3 regions of the Paramixta manurensis genome follow, and region 3 is predicted to be linked to each of the others. Evidence: predicted binding sites of a transcription regulator. Region 3 holds the regulator's gene; each other region holds the start of a gene.
What was found. The regulator sigma-54, encoded in region 3, starts transcription at its own class of promoters, with help from an activator protein. The targets are predictions, from matches to a motif close to GTTGGCACANNTTTCGCTNT.
Positions count from the first base shown of each region.

Region 1: a site for sigma-54 is predicted at 2,353-2,372, ahead of glnA (glutamate--ammonia ligase). Genes of this name have one in related genera too.
Region 2: a site for sigma-54 is predicted at 2,182-2,201, ahead of glnK (P-II family nitrogen regulator). Genes of this name have one in related genera too.

Region 1 covers NZ_CP054212.1:4,427,209-4,434,067, forward strand. The annotation lists gene yihX (glucose-1-phosphatase) at 1-57, opposite strand, end outside; gene typA (ribosome-dependent GTPase TypA) at 261-2,084, opposite strand; gene glnA (glutamate--ammonia ligase) at 2,523-3,932, shown strand; gene glnL (nitrogen regulation protein NR(II)) at 4,073-5,122, shown strand; gene glnG (nitrogen regulation protein NR(I)) at 5,131-6,543, shown strand; gene PMPD1_RS21295 (YshB family small membrane protein) at 6,654-6,776, shown strand; gene hemN (oxygen-independent coproporphyrinogen III oxidase) at 6,829-6,859, opposite strand, start outside.
Region 2 covers NZ_CP054212.1:1,270,155-1,277,013, reverse strand. The annotation lists gene tesB (acyl-CoA thioesterase II) at 1-364, shown strand, start outside; gene amtB (ammonium transporter AmtB) at 469-1,755, opposite strand; gene glnK (P-II family nitrogen regulator) at 1,790-2,128, opposite strand; gene PMPD1_RS06190 (SmdB family multidrug efflux ABC transporter permease/ATP-binding protein) at 2,388-4,163, opposite strand; gene PMPD1_RS06185 (SmdA family multidrug ABC transporter permease/ATP-binding protein) at 4,156-5,925, opposite strand; gene PMPD1_RS06180 (Lrp/AsnC family transcriptional regulator) at 5,975-6,436, opposite strand; gene PMPD1_RS06175 (PLP-dependent cysteine synthase family protein) at 6,554-6,859, shown strand, end outside.
Region 3 covers NZ_CP054212.1:497,925-504,783, forward strand. The annotation lists gene mtgA (monofunctional biosynthetic peptidoglycan transglycosylase) at 1-528, shown strand, start outside; gene npr (PTS phosphocarrier protein NPr) at 583-855, opposite strand; gene rapZ (RNase adapter RapZ) at 852-1,706, opposite strand; gene ptsN (PTS IIA-like nitrogen regulatory protein PtsN) at 1,786-2,268, opposite strand; gene hpf (ribosome hibernation promoting factor) at 2,488-2,775, opposite strand; gene rpoN (RNA polymerase factor sigma-54) at 2,800-4,233, opposite strand; gene lptB (LPS export ABC transporter ATP-binding protein) at 4,282-5,007, opposite strand; gene lptA (lipopolysaccharide ABC transporter substrate-binding protein LptA) at 5,013-5,567, opposite strand; gene lptC (LPS export ABC transporter periplasmic protein LptC) at 5,536-6,114, opposite strand; gene kdsC (3-deoxy-manno-octulosonate-8-phosphatase KdsC) at 6,111-6,677, opposite strand; gene kdsD (arabinose-5-phosphate isomerase KdsD) at 6,695-6,859, opposite strand, start outside.

The DNA.
Region 1 (6,859 bases), 690 kb from region 3:
CACCCGATTGAAATCAATATCAACAATGACGTTACCTAAATCAAAGATATACAGCATGGTCATCTCCTTTTGCTCCGTTTTACTATTCACTCTAGCGGTAAAATGTCTGGCTGAACAGGTCAGACCGCAAAGGAAATCAGAAATCGGAACAGTGCGCAGAGAATAGGATGCAAACGATGATTTTTTATGGCGGGCAGGGATTAACAGGCAAAAAAAAGCCCCGTTAACGGGGCCTTTCAATCAATCTACTAACCAAAAAATTAAACGTCTTTGCTACCGCGAGCGGCGCGTTTACGATCGTTTTCGGTCAGATGACGCTTACGAATACGTACCGATATCGGCGTAACTTCGACCAGTTCATCATCATCAATGAACTCCAGCGCCTGCTCCAGTGACATTTTCACCGGCGGAACCAAGGTCGTCGCTTCATCAGTACCGGAAGCACGCATGTTAGTCAGTTTCTTACCGGTCAGGCAGTTAACCGTCAGGTCATTAGAACGGCTATGAATACCGATGATTTGGCCTTCATAGACTTCTGCACCGTGACCAAGGAACAATTTACCGCGATCCTGCAAGCTGAACAGGGCGAACGCGACCGCTTTACCCTGACCGTTAGAAATCAGTACGCCATTCTGACGCTGGCCAATTTCACCCGGACGAACATCATCGTAGTGGCTGAAGGTGGAGTACAGCAGACCAGTACCGGATGTCATGGTCATAAACTCGGTACGGAAACCGATCAAGCCACGAGCCGGAATCAGGTAATCCAGACGAATACGACCTTTGCCGTCCGGAATCATGTCCTTCACATCGCCTTTACGCTCACCCATCGCCTGCATCACCGAACCCTGGTGCTGCTCTTCGATATCCAGCGTCACGTTTTCAAAAGGTTCTTGCATGCGGCCATCAATCATACGGTTGATAACTTTCGGACGTGATACCGCCAGCTCAAACCCTTCACGACGCATGTTTTCAATCAACACCGACAGGTGAAGCTCGCCACGGCCGGAAACACGGAACGCATCAGCGTCATCGGTTTCTTCTACACGCAGCGCAACGTTGTGCACTAACTCTTTGTTCAGACGCTCAAGAATCTGACGAGAGGTAACGTATTTGCCCTCTTTACCGCAGAACGGCGAGGTATTAACGTTGAAGAACATGGTTACCGTTGGCTCATCCACGCTCAGCGCTGGCAGCGCTTCAACGTTTTGCGGATCGCAAATAGTGTCGGAAATGTTCAGTTCGCCCAAACCGGTGATGGCAATAATATCGCCCGCTTCCGCTTCAGTCGCATCAATACGCTCCAGCCCCAGATGGGTCAGCACTTTGCCGACTTTACCGTTACGGGTTTTGCCTTCGCTATCAATGATAGTCACTTGTTGGTTCGGTTTTACTTTACCGCGTTTGATGCGACCAATGCCGATAACACCCACATAGTTGTTGTAGTCCAACTGCGAAATCTGCATTTGGAACGGCGCTTCCAACTCCACTTTCGGTGGAGATACATGGTCGACAATCGCCTGATACAGCGGCGTCATATCATCGGCCATCTCGGAATGGTCAGTACCGGCAATACCATTCAGCGCGGACGCATAGATGATAGGGAAATCAAGCTGCTCATCGGTCGCGTCAAGGTTTACGAACAGGTCAAAAACCTGGTCGACAACCCAATCAGGACGCGCGCCAGGACGGTCAACTTTGTTGATAACCACGATTGGCTTCAGGCCGTTAGCAAAGGCCTTTTTGGTCACGAAACGCGTTTGCGGCATCGGGCCGTCCATCGCATCAACAACCAACAGCACTGAGTCAACCATAGACATTACGCGCTCTACCTCGCCACCGAAGTCGGCGTGTCCTGGAGTATCAACGATGTTGATGCGGTAGTCGTTCCATTTAATAGCGGTGTTTTTCGCGAGGATAGTAATCCCGCGTTCTTTCTCCAGATCGTTGGAGTCCATTACGCGCTCGGTTGCTTCAGTACGCTCATCAAAGGTACCGGATTGTTGCAACAGTTTGTCGACCAGCGTGGTTTTCCCATGGTCAACGTGCGCAATAATGGCGATGTTACGCAAATTTTCGATCACAGCTTTGCCTCAGGCATTAGAAATAGCGCGCTATTGTACACGGATTAATCGAAGGACTGAACAGGATCACACTTTTCACAGAAAGATTGTCGTCAGGATTGCTTTTAACGCCGTTTCGAGTGCAAAAAATGCACTCAGGCGGCGTTTTGCACCAAAATAGTGCCCTTAAATCACCCCAATGCACCATCATGGTGCGCGACATCCATTATGGTGCAGTTCCCGATTCACGAGAGGGCGCATAATAGCGCCTTTTCGGGTAAATAAAAAAGTTGGCATAGAATTCGCTTTAAACAGATTAAGCGAAAACGGCAGTTTCCATAACGGTTAATAGCTTGTCTGAGAACCCGGCATCGTAGTTGTACGCAACGCTTTACGCCTAACAGCTACATAAAAGTTCTCGAACCACGACGACAATGACAATATCCAGGAGAGTTGAGTATGTCCGCTGAACACGTTCTGTCGATGATGAACGAGCACGAAGTAAAGTTCGTTGACCTGCGCTTTACCGATACTAAAGGTAAAGAACAGCACGTTACTATTCCCGCGCACCAGGTTAATGCCGACTTCTTCGAAGAAGGTAAAATGTTTGATGGCTCGTCTATTGGCGGCTGGAAAGGCATTAATGAGTCCGATATGGTTCTGATGCCGGATGCAAGCACCGCCGTTATCGACCCGTTCTACGAAGATCCGACGCTGATCATCCGTTGTGACATTCTCGAGCCTGGCACCATGCAAGGTTATGACCGCGATCCGCGTTCCATCGCGAAACGCGCGGAAGATTTCCTGCGCTCTTCCGGTATCGCCGATACCGTCCTGTTTGGGCCTGAGCCAGAGTTCTTCCTGTTTGATGATATTCGTTTTGGCAGCAGCACCTCGGGTTCACATGTGGCGATCGATGATATCGAAGCAGCATGGAACACCGGTAAAGAATATGAAGGCGGCAACAAAGGCCACCGTCCGGGTATCAAAGGCGGTTACTTCCCGGTTCCGCCGGTCGATTCTTCACAAGACATTCGTTCTGCCATGTGTTTGACCATGGAGCAGATGGGTCTGGTTGTTGAAGCTCATCACCATGAAGTGGCCACTGCAGGTCAAAACGAAGTGGCTACCCGCTTCAATACCATGACCAAGAAAGCCGACGAAATTCAGATCTATAAATATGTCGTGCACAACGTTGCGCATGCCTACGGTAAAACCGCAACCTTTATGCCGAAACCTATTTTCGGTGATAACGGTTCAGGTATGCACTGCCATATGTCTTTGTCTAAAGGCGGCACCAACCTGTTTGCGGGTGATAAATACGGCGGCCTGTCTGAAACCGCGCTGTTCTACATCGGCGGTATTATCAAGCACGCAAAAGCGATCAACGCCCTGTCAAACCCGACGACTAACTCTTACAAGCGTCTGGTCCCGGGTTACGAAGCACCGGTTATGTTGGCTTACTCTGCGCGTAACCGTTCCGCCTCAATCCGTATTCCGGTGGTTGCCAGCCCGAAAGCGCGTCGTATCGAAGCGCGCTTCCCGGATCCGGCGGCTAACCCATACCTGGCGTTCTCCGCCCTGCTGATGGCGGGTCTTGACGGTATCATCAACAAAATCCATCCTGGCGATGCGATGGATAAAAACCTGTATGACCTGCCGCCGGAAGAAGAAGCTGAAATTCCAAAAGTAGCAGGTTCATTAGAAGAAGCGCTGAATGCACTGAGCGAAGACCGTGAGTTCTTGACTCGTGGCGGCGTGTTCACTGATGAAACGATTGATGCTTACATCGAACTGCGTAAGTCTGAAATGGACCGCGTGCGTATGACGCCGCACCCGGTAGAGTTTGAGTTGTACTACAGCGTTTAATTAAGTTGTTTTTGTTGCCGTGGAAACTTTAGCCCATCCTCGTGATGGGCTTTTTTCTCCATCCGGGCGTGCTTCACGCCGCGCAACCACTATAATGCACCAAAATGGTGCTTATGCCTCCGGGCCCAGGAGAACGCTGTATGGCAACCGGCACGCTGCCCGATGCTGGGCAGATTCTCAACTCGCTAATTAATAGTATCTTACTGATTGATAGCGAATTAGTGATCCACTACGCCAATCCCGCGGCGCAACAATTGCTGGCGCAAAGCTCACGTAAACTGTTCGGTACCCCGTTGCCGGAACTGATGGGCTATTTTTCGCTCAATGTCGACGTGATGCGCGAAAATCTTGATGCCGGGCAGGGGTTTACCGATAGCGAAGTCACGCTGGTCGTGGATAGTCGGGCACACATTATGTCCCTGACGGCTCAACGCCTGCCGGATGGTTTTATCCTGCTGGAGATGGCGCCGATGGATAATCAACGCCGCCTTAGTCAGGAGCAAATTCAACATGCTCAACAGGTTGCAGCACGTGATTTAGTGCGTGGGCTGGCGCATGAAATAAAGAATCCGCTCGGCGGGTTACGCGGCGCGGCGCAGTTGCTCGCCAGAGCGCTGCCAGATCCGGCATTAACCGAATACACCAAAGTTATCATTGAGCAGGCCGACCGTCTGCGAAATTTAGTTGATCGGCTGTTAGGGCCTCAGCAGCCGGGGATGCATGTTACGCAGAGCATTCATCAGGTTGCGGAACGCGTGGTAAACCTGGTTTCGATGGAGCTACCGGATAATGTGTCGCTGGTGCGTGATTATGACCCTAGCTTACCGGAACTCCCGCATGACCCGGATCAGATTGAGCAAGTGTTACTTAATGTAGTGCGTAACGCGCTACAGGCGCTGGGTGAAACCGGCGGCACCATTACCTTGCGCACCCGGACGGCATTTCAACTCACGCTGCATGGCGTACGTTATCGGCTGGTCGCACGTATTGATGTCGAAGATGATGGTCCGGGCATTCCGGCTCAGTTACAGGATACGTTGTTTTATCCGATGGTGAGCGGGCGCGAAGGCGGCACCGGTTTGGGGCTCTCTATCGCCCGCAGCTTAATCGATCAGCACTCTGGCAAGATTGAGTTTAACAGTTGGCCTGGACATACCGAATTTTCGGTTTATCTGCCTATTCGTAAGTAGAGGTTTCTATGCAACGAGGGATAGTTTGGATCGTCGATGACGATAGCTCCATCCGCTGGGTGCTTGAACGTGCGCTCACGGGAGCCGGTTTAAGCTGCGCCACCTTTGATAGTGGTAACGAAGTGCTGGAAGCGCTGGCAACCAAAACCCCAGACGTTTTATTGTCAGATATTCGTATGCCGGGTATGGATGGATTGGCGCTCCTCAAACAAATTAAGCAACGCCATCCGATGTTGCCGGTGATCATCATGACCGCGCATTCCGATCTGGATGCCGCGGTGAGCGCCTATCAGCAAGGCGCGTTTGACTACCTGCCGAAGCCGTTTGATATTGATGAAGCGGTGGCGTTGGTCGAGCGTGCAATCAGCCACTATCAGGAGCAGCAGCAACCGCGTAATCAACCGGTCAATGGGCCCACAACCGATATTATTGGCGAAGCGCCCGCCATGCAGGATGTGTTCCGGATTATTGGACGGCTATCGCGCTCCTCCATTAGCGTATTAATTAATGGTGAATCCGGCACCGGTAAAGAATTGGTCGCTCATGCTTTACACCGTCATAGCCCGCGAGCCAAAGCGCCCTTCATTGCGCTGAATATGGCGGCGATACCAAAAGACTTAATTGAGTCTGAATTATTTGGCCATGAGAAAGGCGCGTTTACCGGCGCCAATCAAATTCGCCAAGGGCGCTTTGAACAGGCGGATGGCGGTACGCTGTTTTTGGATGAAATTGGCGATATGCCGCTGGATGTGCAAACACGTCTGTTACGCGTATTGGCCGATGGTCAGTTCTATCGCGTGGGTGGCTACGCACCGGTAAAAGTTGATGTGCGTATTATTGCCGCGACACACCAGAACCTTGAGCTACGCGTGCAAGAAGGTAAATTCCGCGAAGATCTGTTCCACCGTTTAAACGTCATTCGTGTGCACCTGCCGCCACTACGTGAACGTCGAGAAGATATTCCTCGCCTGGCGCGTTATTTCCTGCAGGTGGCCGCGCGTGAGTTGGGGGTTGAGGCCAAAATTCTGCATCCGGAAACTGAAACCGCGCTAACGCGGCTGCACTGGTCAGGCAACGTACGCCAACTGGAAAACACCTGTCGCTGGCTGACGGTTATGGCCGCCGGGCAAGAGGTATTGATCCAGGACTTACCCGCAGAGTTGTTTGAAACGACGACGCCCGATAATAGCACGGTACAATCGCTGCCTGACAGTTGGGCCACGCTGCTGGCGCAATGGGCCGATCGCGCCTTACGCTCCGGTCATCAAAACCTGCTGTCAGAAGCGCAACCTGAAATGGAGCGCACTCTGCTGACCACCGCGTTACGCCATACCCAAGGGCATAAGCAAGAAGCGGCTCGCCTGCTAGGTTGGGGAAGAAATACCCTGACGCGGAAATTAAAAGAGCTGGGAATGGAGTAAGCGCAAGGAAATTGTAAAAAGGCTACTTATTGCACAATTTGATGCGGTAATTAGTCTTTACAGACCGGTGTCGTTAAGTATTATTCTCAGCGGCTATCGGGAGGAATATCATGTTCGAATCACTCATTAACTTTGTGTCGCAAAGCGCCGAGGCGGGGACGGCAGTAAGCCATTCTCCACAAACGGCGTTAGCCGCCGTGCTTTGCGCAGTGATGATTAATTTGTTCAGTTGAGCATGAAAAGGCCGGGTTATGACCCGGCCTTTTGCTTTCTGGCGATTGCCGCTTATATCACGCGCGAAAACTGCTGCATGCGC
Region 2 (6,859 bases), 770 kb from region 3:
TAACCCGCTGAAAGGTCATGTTGATCAACCAACGCGTCAGGTATGGATTCGCGCCAACGGCGCAATGCCGGAAGATAAACGCATTCATCAGTACTTATTGGGATACGCCTCAGACTTCAACTTCCTGCCTGTAGCGCTTCAGCCACATGGGAAAGGCTTTCTCGAACCGGGTATGCAAGTCGCGACTATCGATCATTCCATGTGGTTCCACCGCCCATTCGATCTTAATCAATGGTTGCTCTACAGCGTCGAGAGCACGTCCGCTTCCAGCGCGCGTGGGTTTGTACGCGGTGAGTTCTTTACCGAGCAGGGAACGCTTGTCGCCTCGACGGTACAGGAAGGCGTAATGCGTCAACGCAGTTAGTCGGCATGTTCGTCGCAAAAAATAACGGGGCAATATTTTACTATTGCCCCGCTACCGATTGATTGTAGTTGTTATGACACTGCTTTTCTTACCTTAGAACTCGCTTACTGGTTGTAAGCATTCTCGCCATGGCTGTTCACATCCAGACCTTCGCGCTCCTGCTCTTCCGGCACGCGCAGGCCGACCACCATATCGGCAATTTTAAAGCCGATAAACGCCACCACGCCGGTCCAGACAATAGTGACGCCAACGCTGAACAACTGTACCCAAACCTGATGCCCCATGGTGACGCCTTCCGCGTAACCCACGCCGCCCAGTGAAGAGGCGCTAAAGACCCCCGTCAAAATACAGCCGATAATGCCGCACACGCCGTGCACGCCAAATACATCGCATGGGTCATCGACACGTAGCCATTTCTTCAGGATAGTCACGCCCCACAACCCGGCTAAGCCGCCCACAAGACCGATTACCAGCGCACCCATCACGCCCACCGTACCACAGGCCGGCGTGATCGCGACCAGACCCGCAATCACACCAGAGCTGGCGCCCAGCAGTGAGGGTTTACCGCGTAATGCCCACTCGCCAAAGGTCCAAGAGAGAACGGCGCCCGCCGTGGCGATAACGGTGTTTAAGAAGGCTAAAGCGGCAATTTCATTCGCGGCACTGGCAGAACCGGCGTTAAACCCAAACCAGCCTACGTACAGGATCGCCGTACCGGTGAACACCATCGGTAAGTTGTGCGGTTTAAACGCTTCTTTACCAAAGCCTGCGCGTTTGCCCACCAAATAAGCGCCAACCAGGCCCGCTACCGCCGCGTTGATATGCACCACGGTACCACCTGCGAAATCCAGCGCGCCATCCTGCGCCAGTAAGCCGCCCGCCCACACCATATGCGCAATCGGTAAATAGGCCAGCGTCAGCCAGACCACCACAAAAATCAGCACTGCCGAGAAGCGAATGCGTTCAGCAATAGAGCCAACAATTAAGCCAACGGTAATGCAGGCAAACGAAGCCTGAAACGCGACGTGAATATATTGGTAGAAAGAGCCGGTCAACGCGGTTAGCTGAATGTTTTTCAGCATCGCCCAATTCAGGCTGCCGAAAAAGGCGTTCCCTTCGCTAAAGGCTAATGAGTAGCCATAAAACAGCCACAACACGCATACCATTGAGAACGTCACCGCGACTTGGGTCAGCATCGACAAAACGTTTTTGCCGCGAATCAAACCGCCATAAAACAGTGCGATACCTGGAATCGACATAAACAGCACCAGCGCGGTGCAAATCATCATAAAAGCGTTATCGGCCTTATCGGCAACGGCAGGGGCAGCCATTGCTAAGGAGGGTAACAGCGCCAGGCTCAGCAGGCCTGATTTTGCCAGTAGTTTTTTCATTTTATTCCATCCCATCACAATTCTGAGCCCGAGATTAAAGCGCTGCTTCGTCGGTTTCGCCGGTACGAATACGGATGACTCGTTGCAGTTCAGCAACAAAGATCTTACCGTCGCCAATTTTGCCGGTGTAGGCAGCTTTGCTAATGACATCGATCACTTCATCAAGCTGATCGTCGGCAATCGCAATATCAATTTTTACTTTTGGCAGGAAATTCACGCTGTATTCAGCGCCACGGTACAACTCCGCATGGCCCTTCTGGCGACCAAACCCCTTCACCTCGGTGACGGTTAGCCCCTGAATACCGATAGAGGAGAGCGCCTCACGCACGTCCTCAAGTTTGAACGGTTTGATTACCACGGTAACCAGCTTCATATGATCCCCTCCAGGTAAGTAAAATCGTAAGTAATAGCCAACACAGCAGGATTAAAGCAAAGCCTGTGCCATAAATTAAAAATGGGTGGGTTGCTGGAGATTAATCAGGCGGATACTGAGGCTACGCACGCACATTGATAGCGCAACGGCAGAGAGGCAATCTTACGGCGAAAAAAAACGCACCATTGAGGTGCGTTACGCGTTAACCAGGTGCATCAAGACGGAACATTCTGATAAATGCGCGCAAAAAAGGTGCAAATCAGTCTGTCACGCTAGCAACAATGCCCGACGCAAGTTCATCGCCTGCCAGTTGTAGTTGATACATTTGCCAATAACGCCCTTGCTGCGCCAGTAATGCCTGGTGGGTGCCTCGCTCGACCGCTTGCCCACGGTGCAGGACCAATATGGTATCGGCTTCGGTAATGGTTGAGAGCCGATGCGCAATCACCACCAGCGTGGTTTGCTGCCGAACCAGGCGTAGCGCACGCTGAATCGCCTGCTCGGTACCGGAGTCAATATTCGCGGTGGCTTCATCCAGAATCAAAATTTGTGGCGCAGCGACCAGCACACGCGCCATCGCCAAAAGTTGCTTCTGCCCAACGGAGAGGTTATTGCCTTGTTCACCCAGTCGGGTATGGATGCCCTCACTCAGGCTGCGCGCCAGCGGCGCAAGCTGCACGGTTTCCAGTACCCGCCACACTTCATCCTCACTAATATCCCGTCCAAGCGTGACATTGGCATAGAAAGATTCGGCTAACACTACCGGATCTTGTTGAACCATCGCGACCCCTTGCCGCAACGCCTGGTGGCTCAACCCCGCCAATGGACGACCATCAAGGCGAATATCTCCTTGCGAAAGTGGATAGTACCCCATCAGTAAATTCGCCAGCGTACTCTTGCCACTACCGGTATGCCCGACCAATGCTACAAAACCTCGTGACGGCACCGTGAGGTTAATATCGGTCAATACATAACGATCGTCACGGTACGCGAAGCTCACATGCTCGACGTCAATTCGACCGCTTGCTAAGGGGAGTGTGTCATTGCCGTAATGCTGGCGTGGCGCATCCATCAACTCAAAAATGCGCTCACCGGCAACCACCGCCTGCTGTAGCATTGATTGTTGCGTGGTCAGCTCAATTAACGGTTCATTTAACCGCCCGAGGTAACTAATAAAGGCATATAACACCCCCACCTCGAAGACGCCGCTCGGTGAGAAGCTGAACAGTAATACCAAACCACATAAAATGAGGGCGGAAAAAAGGCTTAACAGTGGGCGTAACAAGAACCCATCCAGCCGCAACGTCTCCATACGCGCCAGATAGTGCGAACGGCTAGCCTCCCCCATCCGCTCGCCAAAACGAGCTTGTTGACGAAACTGCTGGATGACGCTCATTCCGTTAATGACTTCGTTAAAGCCATTATTAATATCGGCTAAGTAACTACGCACGCGCCGAACAATCGGCGTACTGTAGCGTTGGTAAATCATCATTACCGTTAGCACCAGTGGAAAGATAACCAGTGCAACCAGCGCCATACGCCAATCAAGGCTAAACATCGCCACCAGCATCGCGCCAATTAGCGCCGCGCTGCGCAATACTGTCGCCACCACCGTGACGTAGAGATCTTTCACCACTTCGGTATCGTTGGTAACGCGTGAGATAATTTGCCCGACCGGTTGCGTATCGAACGCGCTTAACGGCTGGCGCAACGCCGCATCCATAATATCGGTACGTAGCCGTTGCACCACGCCAACCGCCGCCTGATTGAACAGCAGCGCCTGGTAATAATGCAGCGCCGCCGCCAGTAGCTGAAGTAAAATGAAACTCACCGCCAGGCCACTTATTATTCCTAACGGAAAGTGATGTTTCGCCACCATATGGTCAATAAAATAGCTGACCAGCACCGGCCCCAATACTTCAGCGGCAGCGGCAATCCACAACATTAATACCGCCAGGCCAAGAGATTTGCGCCAGGGTTTACCATAAGCCAGTAGCCGCCTGAGCGTCGGCCACAGCCGCGCAACCTTAACCATGTGGAACTCCTTTTTCCATTTCATCCTCATCCAGCGCAGCTTCAAGCTGTTGATACCGGTACATTTCATTGTACCAACCGCTCTCGCGCGTCAGAGTGTCATGCCGCCCACGCTGTACCACCACGCCGTGTTGCATAACCAGGATTTCGCTGGCCTCGGTTAGCGCCGAGAGTCGATGCGCGCTGATAATGATGGTCCGCCCTTCTCCCCATGTACGCAGGTTATGCAAAATCTGATGTTCAGTACGCCCATCAACCGCCGATAAGGCATCATCAAGGATTAAAATTTCCGCATTTAGCAGTAACGCGCGAGCAATAGAAATCCGCTGTTTTTGGCCGCCAGAGAGCATAACGCCACGCTCACCCACTTCGGTTTCATACCCTTGCGGTAAACGTAAAATATCGTCATGCACGCTGGCTAAACGTGCCGCCTGCTCAATTTCTTGTTGAGTGGCATTGGGGCGCCCAAGCGCAATATTCGCCGCCACGCTGTCCGAAAACAGGAACGGCGTTTGATTAACCACCGCCAGCCGACTACGCCAGTTATCAATGCGTAACTGCGGAAGCGGAATCGCGTGATAACGAATATCGCCCTGCTGAATATCAAAGTGGCGTTGGATCAGGCTCAATAACGTGCTTTTGCCGGCGCCGGTCGGCCCGCACAGCCCTAACATTTGCCCGGGCTTCAGGTTAAGGTTGATATTACGTAATGCGGGCATTTGGCTACCCGGATAGTGGAACTCACGGATGGCAACCTGCAGAACTCCGCGCCCTTCCGGTAGCAATTTCTCGCCATCTTCAACCGCTGGCGCCTCTTTTAAAAACTCCCGAATACGGCTCCAGGCAGCGCTCCCGCGCTCTACAATATTGAACATCCATGCCAGCGCCAGCATTGGCCAAATCATTAAACCCAGGTACATCACAAAACTGGTCAGTTGACCGAGCGTCATGTCACCCTGCCAAACCAGCCAACTTCCGCCCGCAATGGCGAGAAAATTCGACATTCCAACCGCGATATAAATCGTGGGATCAAAACGTGCGTCAACCCGCGCCACGCGCATATTTTTCTCACCGGCATCGCGGGCAATCGCCGCAAACTGTTGCGATTGGTTATCCTCCAGCCCGAAGGACTTGATCATGCGGATACTGGTCAGGCTCTCTTGCGCCCGATCGTTCAGCGAAGAGAAGGCCGCCTGCGCCAGTTTAAAACGCTGATGAAGCCGATCGCCGTAACGCTTGATCACTAACGCCATGATCGGCATCGGTAACAATGCCAGCAGCGTCAGTTGCCAACTGATTTGCGTTGCCATTACCACTAGCACCGCGCACCCCATCACTAACGAGTCAACCAGCGTAAGAACGCCTTCGCCTGCGGCGAACACGACGCGGTCAACATCGTTAGTAGCGCGGGCGATCAAATCACCGGTACGGTGACGCAGATAAAATTCAGGATGCTGGCGGCTAAGCTGGCGATAAAAATCTTCACGTAGCTCTACCGCCAGTTGATAAGAGGCGCCAAACAGCAGGACACGCCAAACATAGCGCAGCAAGTACACCACCACCGCAACCGCCAGCATGACGCCAATCCAGCCCATAATGCGCCCTACGGACAGGCTGTGATGCGTAACGCCATCAATAATAATACCGACCAGTTTCGGCGGTAACAGTTGTAAAATGGCAATCACAATCAGCAGAAAAACCGCGCCAAGGTATCGACGCCATTCTCGTAAAAAGTACCAGCTTAATTGGCTAAATAATCGCACACGATCGCTTCCTTATTGGGTGAGCGGCGCCAGAACACCTCCCGGCAAGCTAGGGGTTAACCGGCAATGCCGTAGTATATTTTATCTCTTCCATGGCGAAACTCGATGTGACATCAATCAGCCCCGCAACACCGTTCACTAACCGTTTATAAAATGCATCATAACGTTTCATATCTGCCACCTGCACACGCAGCAAATAGTCGTACTCGCCAGCCATACGATAAAAGGCCATTACTTCTGGCATGCCCTGCACCACTTCAACAAATTGCTGATACCAAAGGCTACTGTGTTGTTGGGTTTTAATCAGCATAAAGGCGGTTAATGACAACCCCAGCTTTTCATTATCTAGCAACGCTACGCGAGCCCGGATAATGCCGTCTTCCTCCAGCTTTTTCAGCCGTTTCCAACAAGGTGTAGTGGTCAAATTTACCGCGTCAGCCAACGCTTGCAGCGACAAGGTACAATCTTGTTGCAGTAAAGCCAGTAATTTACGGTCAATTTTATCTAACATATGGGTTGCCTGGAGAATTTTTTTCTCTGTTTTACCGATTATACAGGAAATAAAGCAAACCTTTTTTCCTGCCAATGCTTTACGCTGTGCGCAAAGAATTAACGGAATAAGATGATGATGAACAGCTCTTGGGTCACACAGGCAATAAAAGAAATTAATGCTGATTTTCAGCGCTCGGCGGAAACACACCTGATCCGCCTTACGTTACCGAGCCTGCCAGGCATTATCTTCTATCTGAAAGATGAGAGTACACACCCGACCGGTAGCCTGAAGCATCGCCTGGCGCGTTCACTGTTTCTCTACGGGCTGTGTAACGGCTGGATTAAGCAAGACACCACTATTATTGAGGCTTCCTCCGGTAGCACTGCGGTTTCAGAAGCCTATTTTGCTGGTTTACTTGGCCTGCGGTTTATTGCCGTTATG
Region 3 (6,859 bases):
GATTGGGTCGGTAAGGGCGATATTTCGCCCTGGATGTCTCTGGCGGTTATCGCTTCGGAAGATCAAAAGTTTCCTGTTCACTGGGGGTTTGACGTTGATGCGATTGAATCGGCGCTGGATAAGGAAAATGGTCGGATACGTGGCGCGTCTACGCTCTCGCAGCAAACGGCTAAAAATATGTTCCTGTGGGATGGACGTAGTTGGGTGCGTAAAGGTTTAGAAGCGGGATTAACGGTCGGGATTGAAACTGTATGGACCAAACGCCGTATTTTGACGGTGTATCTCAATGTGGCGGAGTTTGGTGATGGCGTATTTGGCGTGGAGGAAGCCTCACAACGCTATTTTCATAAACCGGCGAGTCGTCTGACGATGGCGGAAGCGGCGCTACTGGCGGCGGTGTTACCGAACCCGATACGTTTTAGGGCGGATGCGCCGTCTGGCTATATCCGCCAACGCCAGCAATGGATTATGCGACAAATGCGCCAACTGGGCGGTGAAGGGTTCTTGCGCGCCAATAAATTGTTATAGCGGTCAGGCATCAGGCAGACCTGACCTGTAGGATGTATAGCGTTTCCGGCGAGGTTAATCCTCGTCGAATCCCGCATTGAATAGCTCAATCACCGCGTCGAGCGCTTGCTGTTCTTGCGGGCCGCTCACCTCCACCTCAATATGGCCGCCCTTGGCGGAGTCGAGCATCAAAAGCGCAATCACGCTGCTGGCTTCTGCCTCAGTGCCCGCTTCATTACGTAGCAAGACTTCCGCATCAAAACTTTGTACCAATTCAAACAGCTTCATCGCTGGGCGAGCGTGCATACCCAGCCGGTTTTTAATTTCAACGGTTTGCTTTACGGTCATGATTTGCGTTTTTCCAGCGTGCGATGACGAGACTGAACGTTTTTACCGCGTGAGCGGAAGTAGTCAGCCAACTGTTCGGCAATATAGACCGAGCGGTGTTTACCGCCGGTGCAGCCGATTGCGACTGTCAAATAGCTACGATTATTGGTTTCCAGCATCGGTAGCCACAGCTCAAGGTAGCTACGAGTTTGGTAAATAAAGTTATGCACTTCAGTATGTCGGTCAAGAAACGCGGCGACAGGGCGATCCAAGCCGGTCATCGGACGTAGTTTGGGATCCCAGTGCGGGTTTGGTAAAAAACGCACGTCAAACACATAATCGGCATCAATAGGAATACCGTGTTTAAAGCCAAAAGACTCAAACACCATGGTGAGTTCGCGCTCGCGCTTCCCAAGCAGACGGGTACGCAACATTTCCGCCAACTCATGTACTGACATTTCTGAGGTATCAATGATCAGATCGGCACGCGAACGCAGCGGCTCCAGCAGATCATTTTCTTCATCAATGGCGCTCTCTAGCGACAAATTTTTGCTGGAAAGCGGATGTAAGCGGCGGGTATCGCTATAGCGACGGATTAACGTATTACGATCGGCATCGAGAAACAGCAACTGGGGTGAAAAGCTCGCGGGCAAATGCGTGATGGCTTTCTCGAAGATCTCCGGCGATTCCGGCATATTTCGTACGTCAATGCTAACTGCAGCAGAAATATTACGCTCGGCCAGTGAGTTCGCCAAATCAGGCAGCAGCACTACCGGTAGGTTATCGACACAATAAAACCCCATGTCTTCCAGCGCGCGCAGTGCCACCGATTTTCCTGAGCCAGAACGACCGCTGACGATCATCAGCACCATTAAATTTTCTCCTGATTTAACCCGACAGCCCGGCGGAAAAGGCCGTGCTAGTCAGGCAAAACATTCGAGCGGGAAAGAATCAGGGATTCTCTCCCGGGCTCTCGGTAATAATTTCGTAGAGTTCTTCATCACTTTGCGCCGAGCGTAAACGACGGCAGACGGCTTTGTCGGCCAAACGTTTCGCAACCAGCGAAAGCGTGTGTAAGTGTGTTTTACATTGATCGGCCGGCACCAGTAAGGCAAATAACAGATCCACCGGTTGGTTATCAATCGCATCAAAAGCGATCGGTTGGTCGAGACGGATAAATACGCCAACCGCGCGCAGAGTGTCCTCTTCCAGTTTGCCATGCGGGATCGCAATACCATTACCGATGCCGGTACTGCCCATTTTTTCCCGGGTCAGAATGGCTTCAAAAATGGTTTGATGCGGTAAGTTAAGCTGCTTAGCCGCTAATTCACTGATAATTTCCAGTGCCCGCTTTTTACTCTGGCAATGTACGCCGCTTCGGGTGCAGGCGAGATTGAGGACAGAGCTGAGTTCCAGTGTGAGATCGTTGTTCATCATAGGTTCACTTACGTGTTCACATGCCTGGTGCATTGCACCACTTTACGCGCCTTACGACGAGAAAAGCAGCAACTAATTGGTGGCATTATGCCTTAATGAAAAATCGGGGCGAGAATCTCGCCCCGACAGGCCGAAAATTTTCGGTCACTGCAAGTCTCCGTTTACTTGCAGGAGCAGGTAAACCTGCCCGTCATCTTCATTATGCAAAGGTGAAGTTTAGTGTTGTTTTAACTTGTCTTTATATTTAGTCAACTGACGTGTCAGCTTATCGATTAGACCGTCAATTGCCGCATACATATCTTCTGCTTCTGAGGTGGCGTGCAGCTCACCGCCGTTAACATGCAAAGTGGCGTCGGCGATTTGCTGCACCTTTTCCACTTTCAGCACAATATGAACCTGATTGATCCGGTCAAAGTACTGTTCCAGTTTGGCAAATTTGCTATTCACGAAATCGCGTAGCGGTTCGGTTATCTCAACATGTTGCCCGGTAATATTGAGCTGCATAGTGTCTTCCTTCTCAGTAACGATTCAAACCAACTGTTTACGCTGATTCGATGGCGGGATAGATAAAGACTCTCGGTATTTAGCGACAGTTCGACGTGCCACCATAATGCCCTGATCAGAGAGTATTGTGGTGAGTTTACTGTCACTCAAGGGTTTCGCAGGATTTTCCGTCGAGATTAATTTCTTCACCAGCGCGCGAATCGCCGTCGAAGAGGCTTCGCCGCCGCCTTCGGTGTTGACGTGGCTGGAGAAAAAATATTTCAATTCGAAAATGCCGCGTGGGCTGTGCAAATATTTCTGCGTCGTAACGCGCGAAATCGTTGATTCATGCATATCGACGGCCTGAGCGATATCTGCCAGTACCATCGGGCGCATAAACTCCTCACCCTGTTCAAAGAACGCCTGCTGCTGTTCGACGATGCAGCGCGTGACTTTTAACAGCGTATCATTACGGCTTTCCAGGCTCTTAATTAACCATTTGGCTTCCTGCAAATGCGTGCGAATAAACTGATTGTCGCTATCATTACGGCTCGAACTACCGAGCGAAGCGTAGTGCTGATTGATTTTCAAACGGGGAACGCTATCGCCATTGAGTTCAACCACCCAACGGGTGCCATTTTTACGTACCAGCACGTCCGGAATGACATATTCCGGTTCACTGGTATTCACGGATTGGCCGGGTCGTGGGTCCAGCCCCTGAATAAGTTGAACGGCGTTTTTCAGCACATCCTCTTTCAGCCGCGTGACGCGCATTAGCGTGCGGAAATCGTGATTAGCCAGTAAATCAAGATGTTCACTGACAATCAAACGAGCCTCGCGGAGCCAGGGCGCATCTGCGGCATATTGCGAGAGTTGCACCAGCAAACATTCACGTAAATCACGCGCGCCAACGCCTACGGGATCAAAGCGTTGAATGCGTTTCAGTACTGCTTCGACTTCTTCCAGCGACAGTTCATCACTGCCAATGCTGTCACGAATCTCTTCCAGCGGCGCAGTCAGATAACCGGTATCATCGACGGCGTTAACAATGGATGTGGCTATCGCCCGGTCGGTATCGGTAAACGGCGTTAACTCAACTTGCCACATCAAATAATCTTGCAGGGATTGGGTGGTTTCACCTTGGTAAACCGGTAGCTCATCATCATGATAATCGGCCCCGGTTCCTGAAGGCGTACCGGCGGTATAAATTTCATCCCAGGTTGCATCCAGCGGTAACTCTTCCGGCATATCCTTTTGTTCAAGCGCTTCCCGGGTATCCAGCGCTTCATTTTCCTGATACTCGCGTGCATCCACTTCTTCGTGGAGGTCGGTTTGCTCAAGTAGGGGGTTACTTTCCAGCGCCAGTTGGATCTCTTGTTGAAGTTCAAGCGTAGAAAGTTGCAGCAAACGAATGGCCTGCTGTAACTGCGGCGTCATCGCAAGCTGTTGGCTTAACCTGAGTTGCAAACCTTGCTTCATATTCAGAATACAAATTCCTGAGAAAACATTCGGATAACAGACACCATATCAGAGTCTGAACTCTTCACCCAAGTACACTCGCTTAACTTGTTCATCCGCCAGTATTTCTTCCGGCGTGCCATGCGCAATAAGATGACCCTGGCTTACGATATAGGCGCGTTCACACACCGCCAGCGTTTCACGCACGTTGTGATCGGTTATCAGCACACCGAGCCCACTATCACGCAAATGTTCGATGATTTTTTTAATGTCGATGACCGAGATGGGATCGACCCCGGCAAAGGGTTCGTCTAACAGAATAAATTTCGGATTAGCGGCCAGTGCCCGCGCAATCTCGACGCGGCGCCGTTCGCCCCCGGATAGCGATTGCCCCATGTTATTACGCAGATGTTCGATGTGAAATTCTTCCATCAGCTCATCCGCGCGGTCATGACGCTGTTCGGTGGTCAGATCATCGCGCACCTGTAACACCGCCATTAAATTGTCATACACGCTTAGGCGACGGAAGATGGACGCTTCCTGCGGTAGGTAACCGATGCCGCGTCGCGCGCGCGCATGCAGTGGCAGAATACTAATATCTTCATCGTCAATAATAATACGCCCCGCATCACGCGGGACGATACCCACCACCATATAAAACGTGGTGGTTTTACCGGCGCCATTCGGGCCGAGCAAACCGACAATCTCGCCTGATTTAACTTGCAGGCTGACGTCTTCTACCACCCGGCGGCCTTTATACGCTTTCGCCAGGTTTTCCGCGATTAGTGTTGCCATACTAATTAGTTACTCTTCTTTTGGCCGTTAGGTTGGTTGCCTTTGTCCTGAAGCTGCGAAGGAACCAGTACGGTAGTGACGCGTTTACCGTTACCTTCACTGAAAGCCTGCATTTTCTGCTCTTTCACCAGGTAAGTAATTCGATCGCCTTTCACGTTACTATCAAGCTGTTCGATATAGGCATCGCCAGTTAACACCACCAGGTCTTTCGCCAGTTCATAATGCATTTTCTGTGCGTGACCTTGCACCGGCTTACCATTGTCCTGCAATTGGTAAAATGTTGCGGGGTTACCGTAAGCATCGACAATGGTCTTTTGGCTGTCGCCGCCTGGGCGCGTTACTACGACTTTATCTGCGGTGATTTTGATCGAGCCCTGAGTCACAATCACGTTGCCGGTAAAGGTGGCGACGTTACCCTGCAGATCCAGCGCCTGATTAGCGGAGTCAATATTCACCGGTTTATCCGAATCACCGGTTAAGGCAAACGCCGGAACGCTGGTGGCCAGCAAGGCACTGACGAGCAGTAGCTTAAGGCTGTTGTGGTGCATTTTGGATTTCATAATTGGTTTTGACCTTTTCAATCAACTCGGCAGTTTTCGTCCGTAAGTTCCCGCGCATCTTCATACCTGTAGAGGTAAAGCTGCTGCCATAAAGCGTAACCTGATCGTCAGAGGTGACATCTTGCGTCGCCAGGTTAACCTGAGCGTTATCGGTTTTGATGCGCTCAAGCTGTGCGTCTTTTGTCAGGCTGTTGACTTCTACATGCCCGTACAGATAAAGCATCCGGTCATTGGTCAGTTTGGCCTTATCTGCCCGTACTGACCACGTTGGGACTTTGTTTTCGTCGTAGGTTGTCATCACCGGATTATCAAACCAGCTTATCGCGTCAGCAGAAAAATAGGTCACCTTATCGGACACTAGCTTATAGCTTAGGCTGCCCGCAGGGTTGTAGACCACCGTATGCGAGTTGGCGCTGGTGTAGGTAGGCTCCTGACTATTGTCCGCCGCCGGATTTGCCCCGTCATCGGTATTGGTTAAATTCCAGCCGATCAAAATAATGGCAATTAATGCCAGTAGCAGCGTAATCCAACGCCTGGTTTTACTCATACCGATTGCCCTTTGGCATCATCAAACTTGTCCTGTGCGATCAAGATCAGATCGCAAATTTCACGTACTGCGCCACGTCCGCCGCCGATACGTGTCACATAATGCGCGCGCGGCAGCAGCAGTGGATGTGCGTCGGCCACCGCCACGCTCAGGCCGACTTTGGCCATCACCGGCCAATCAATCAGATCATCGCCAATATAGGCGACGTGTTGCGGGCTCAGCGACAGTTTATCCAGAAGTGCGTTGAAGGCCAAAAGCTTATCCGACTGGCCCTGGTAAAGATGCGTAATGCCCAGCGTCTTACAACGGTCTTCCATCAGTTTCGCGTTCCGACCGGTTATAATAGCCACTTCCACCGACGAGGTCAGCAGGCAACGAATACCATAGCCGTCGCGCACGTTGAATGCTTTCAGCTCCTCGCCGTTATTACCCATATAAATCAAGCCATCGGACATCACACCGTCGACATCGCAAATCAACAATCGAATTTGTTGTGCGCGTGACATGACCTGCTGGCTCACCGCGCCATAGCAGGTATCGATCATATCCTTATCCGAATTCATTACTGTTTTGTTCCTGTTTACACCACGCCAGCGCGTAGCATGTCATGCATATGAACGACGCCGACCAGCTGGTCGCCATCCGCCACCATTACTGATGTAATGTGTTTGGTTTGCATTAAATTTAGTGCATCCACCGCTAACATTGTGGGCCGCACACGAATCCCGCCTGGTGTCATAACACT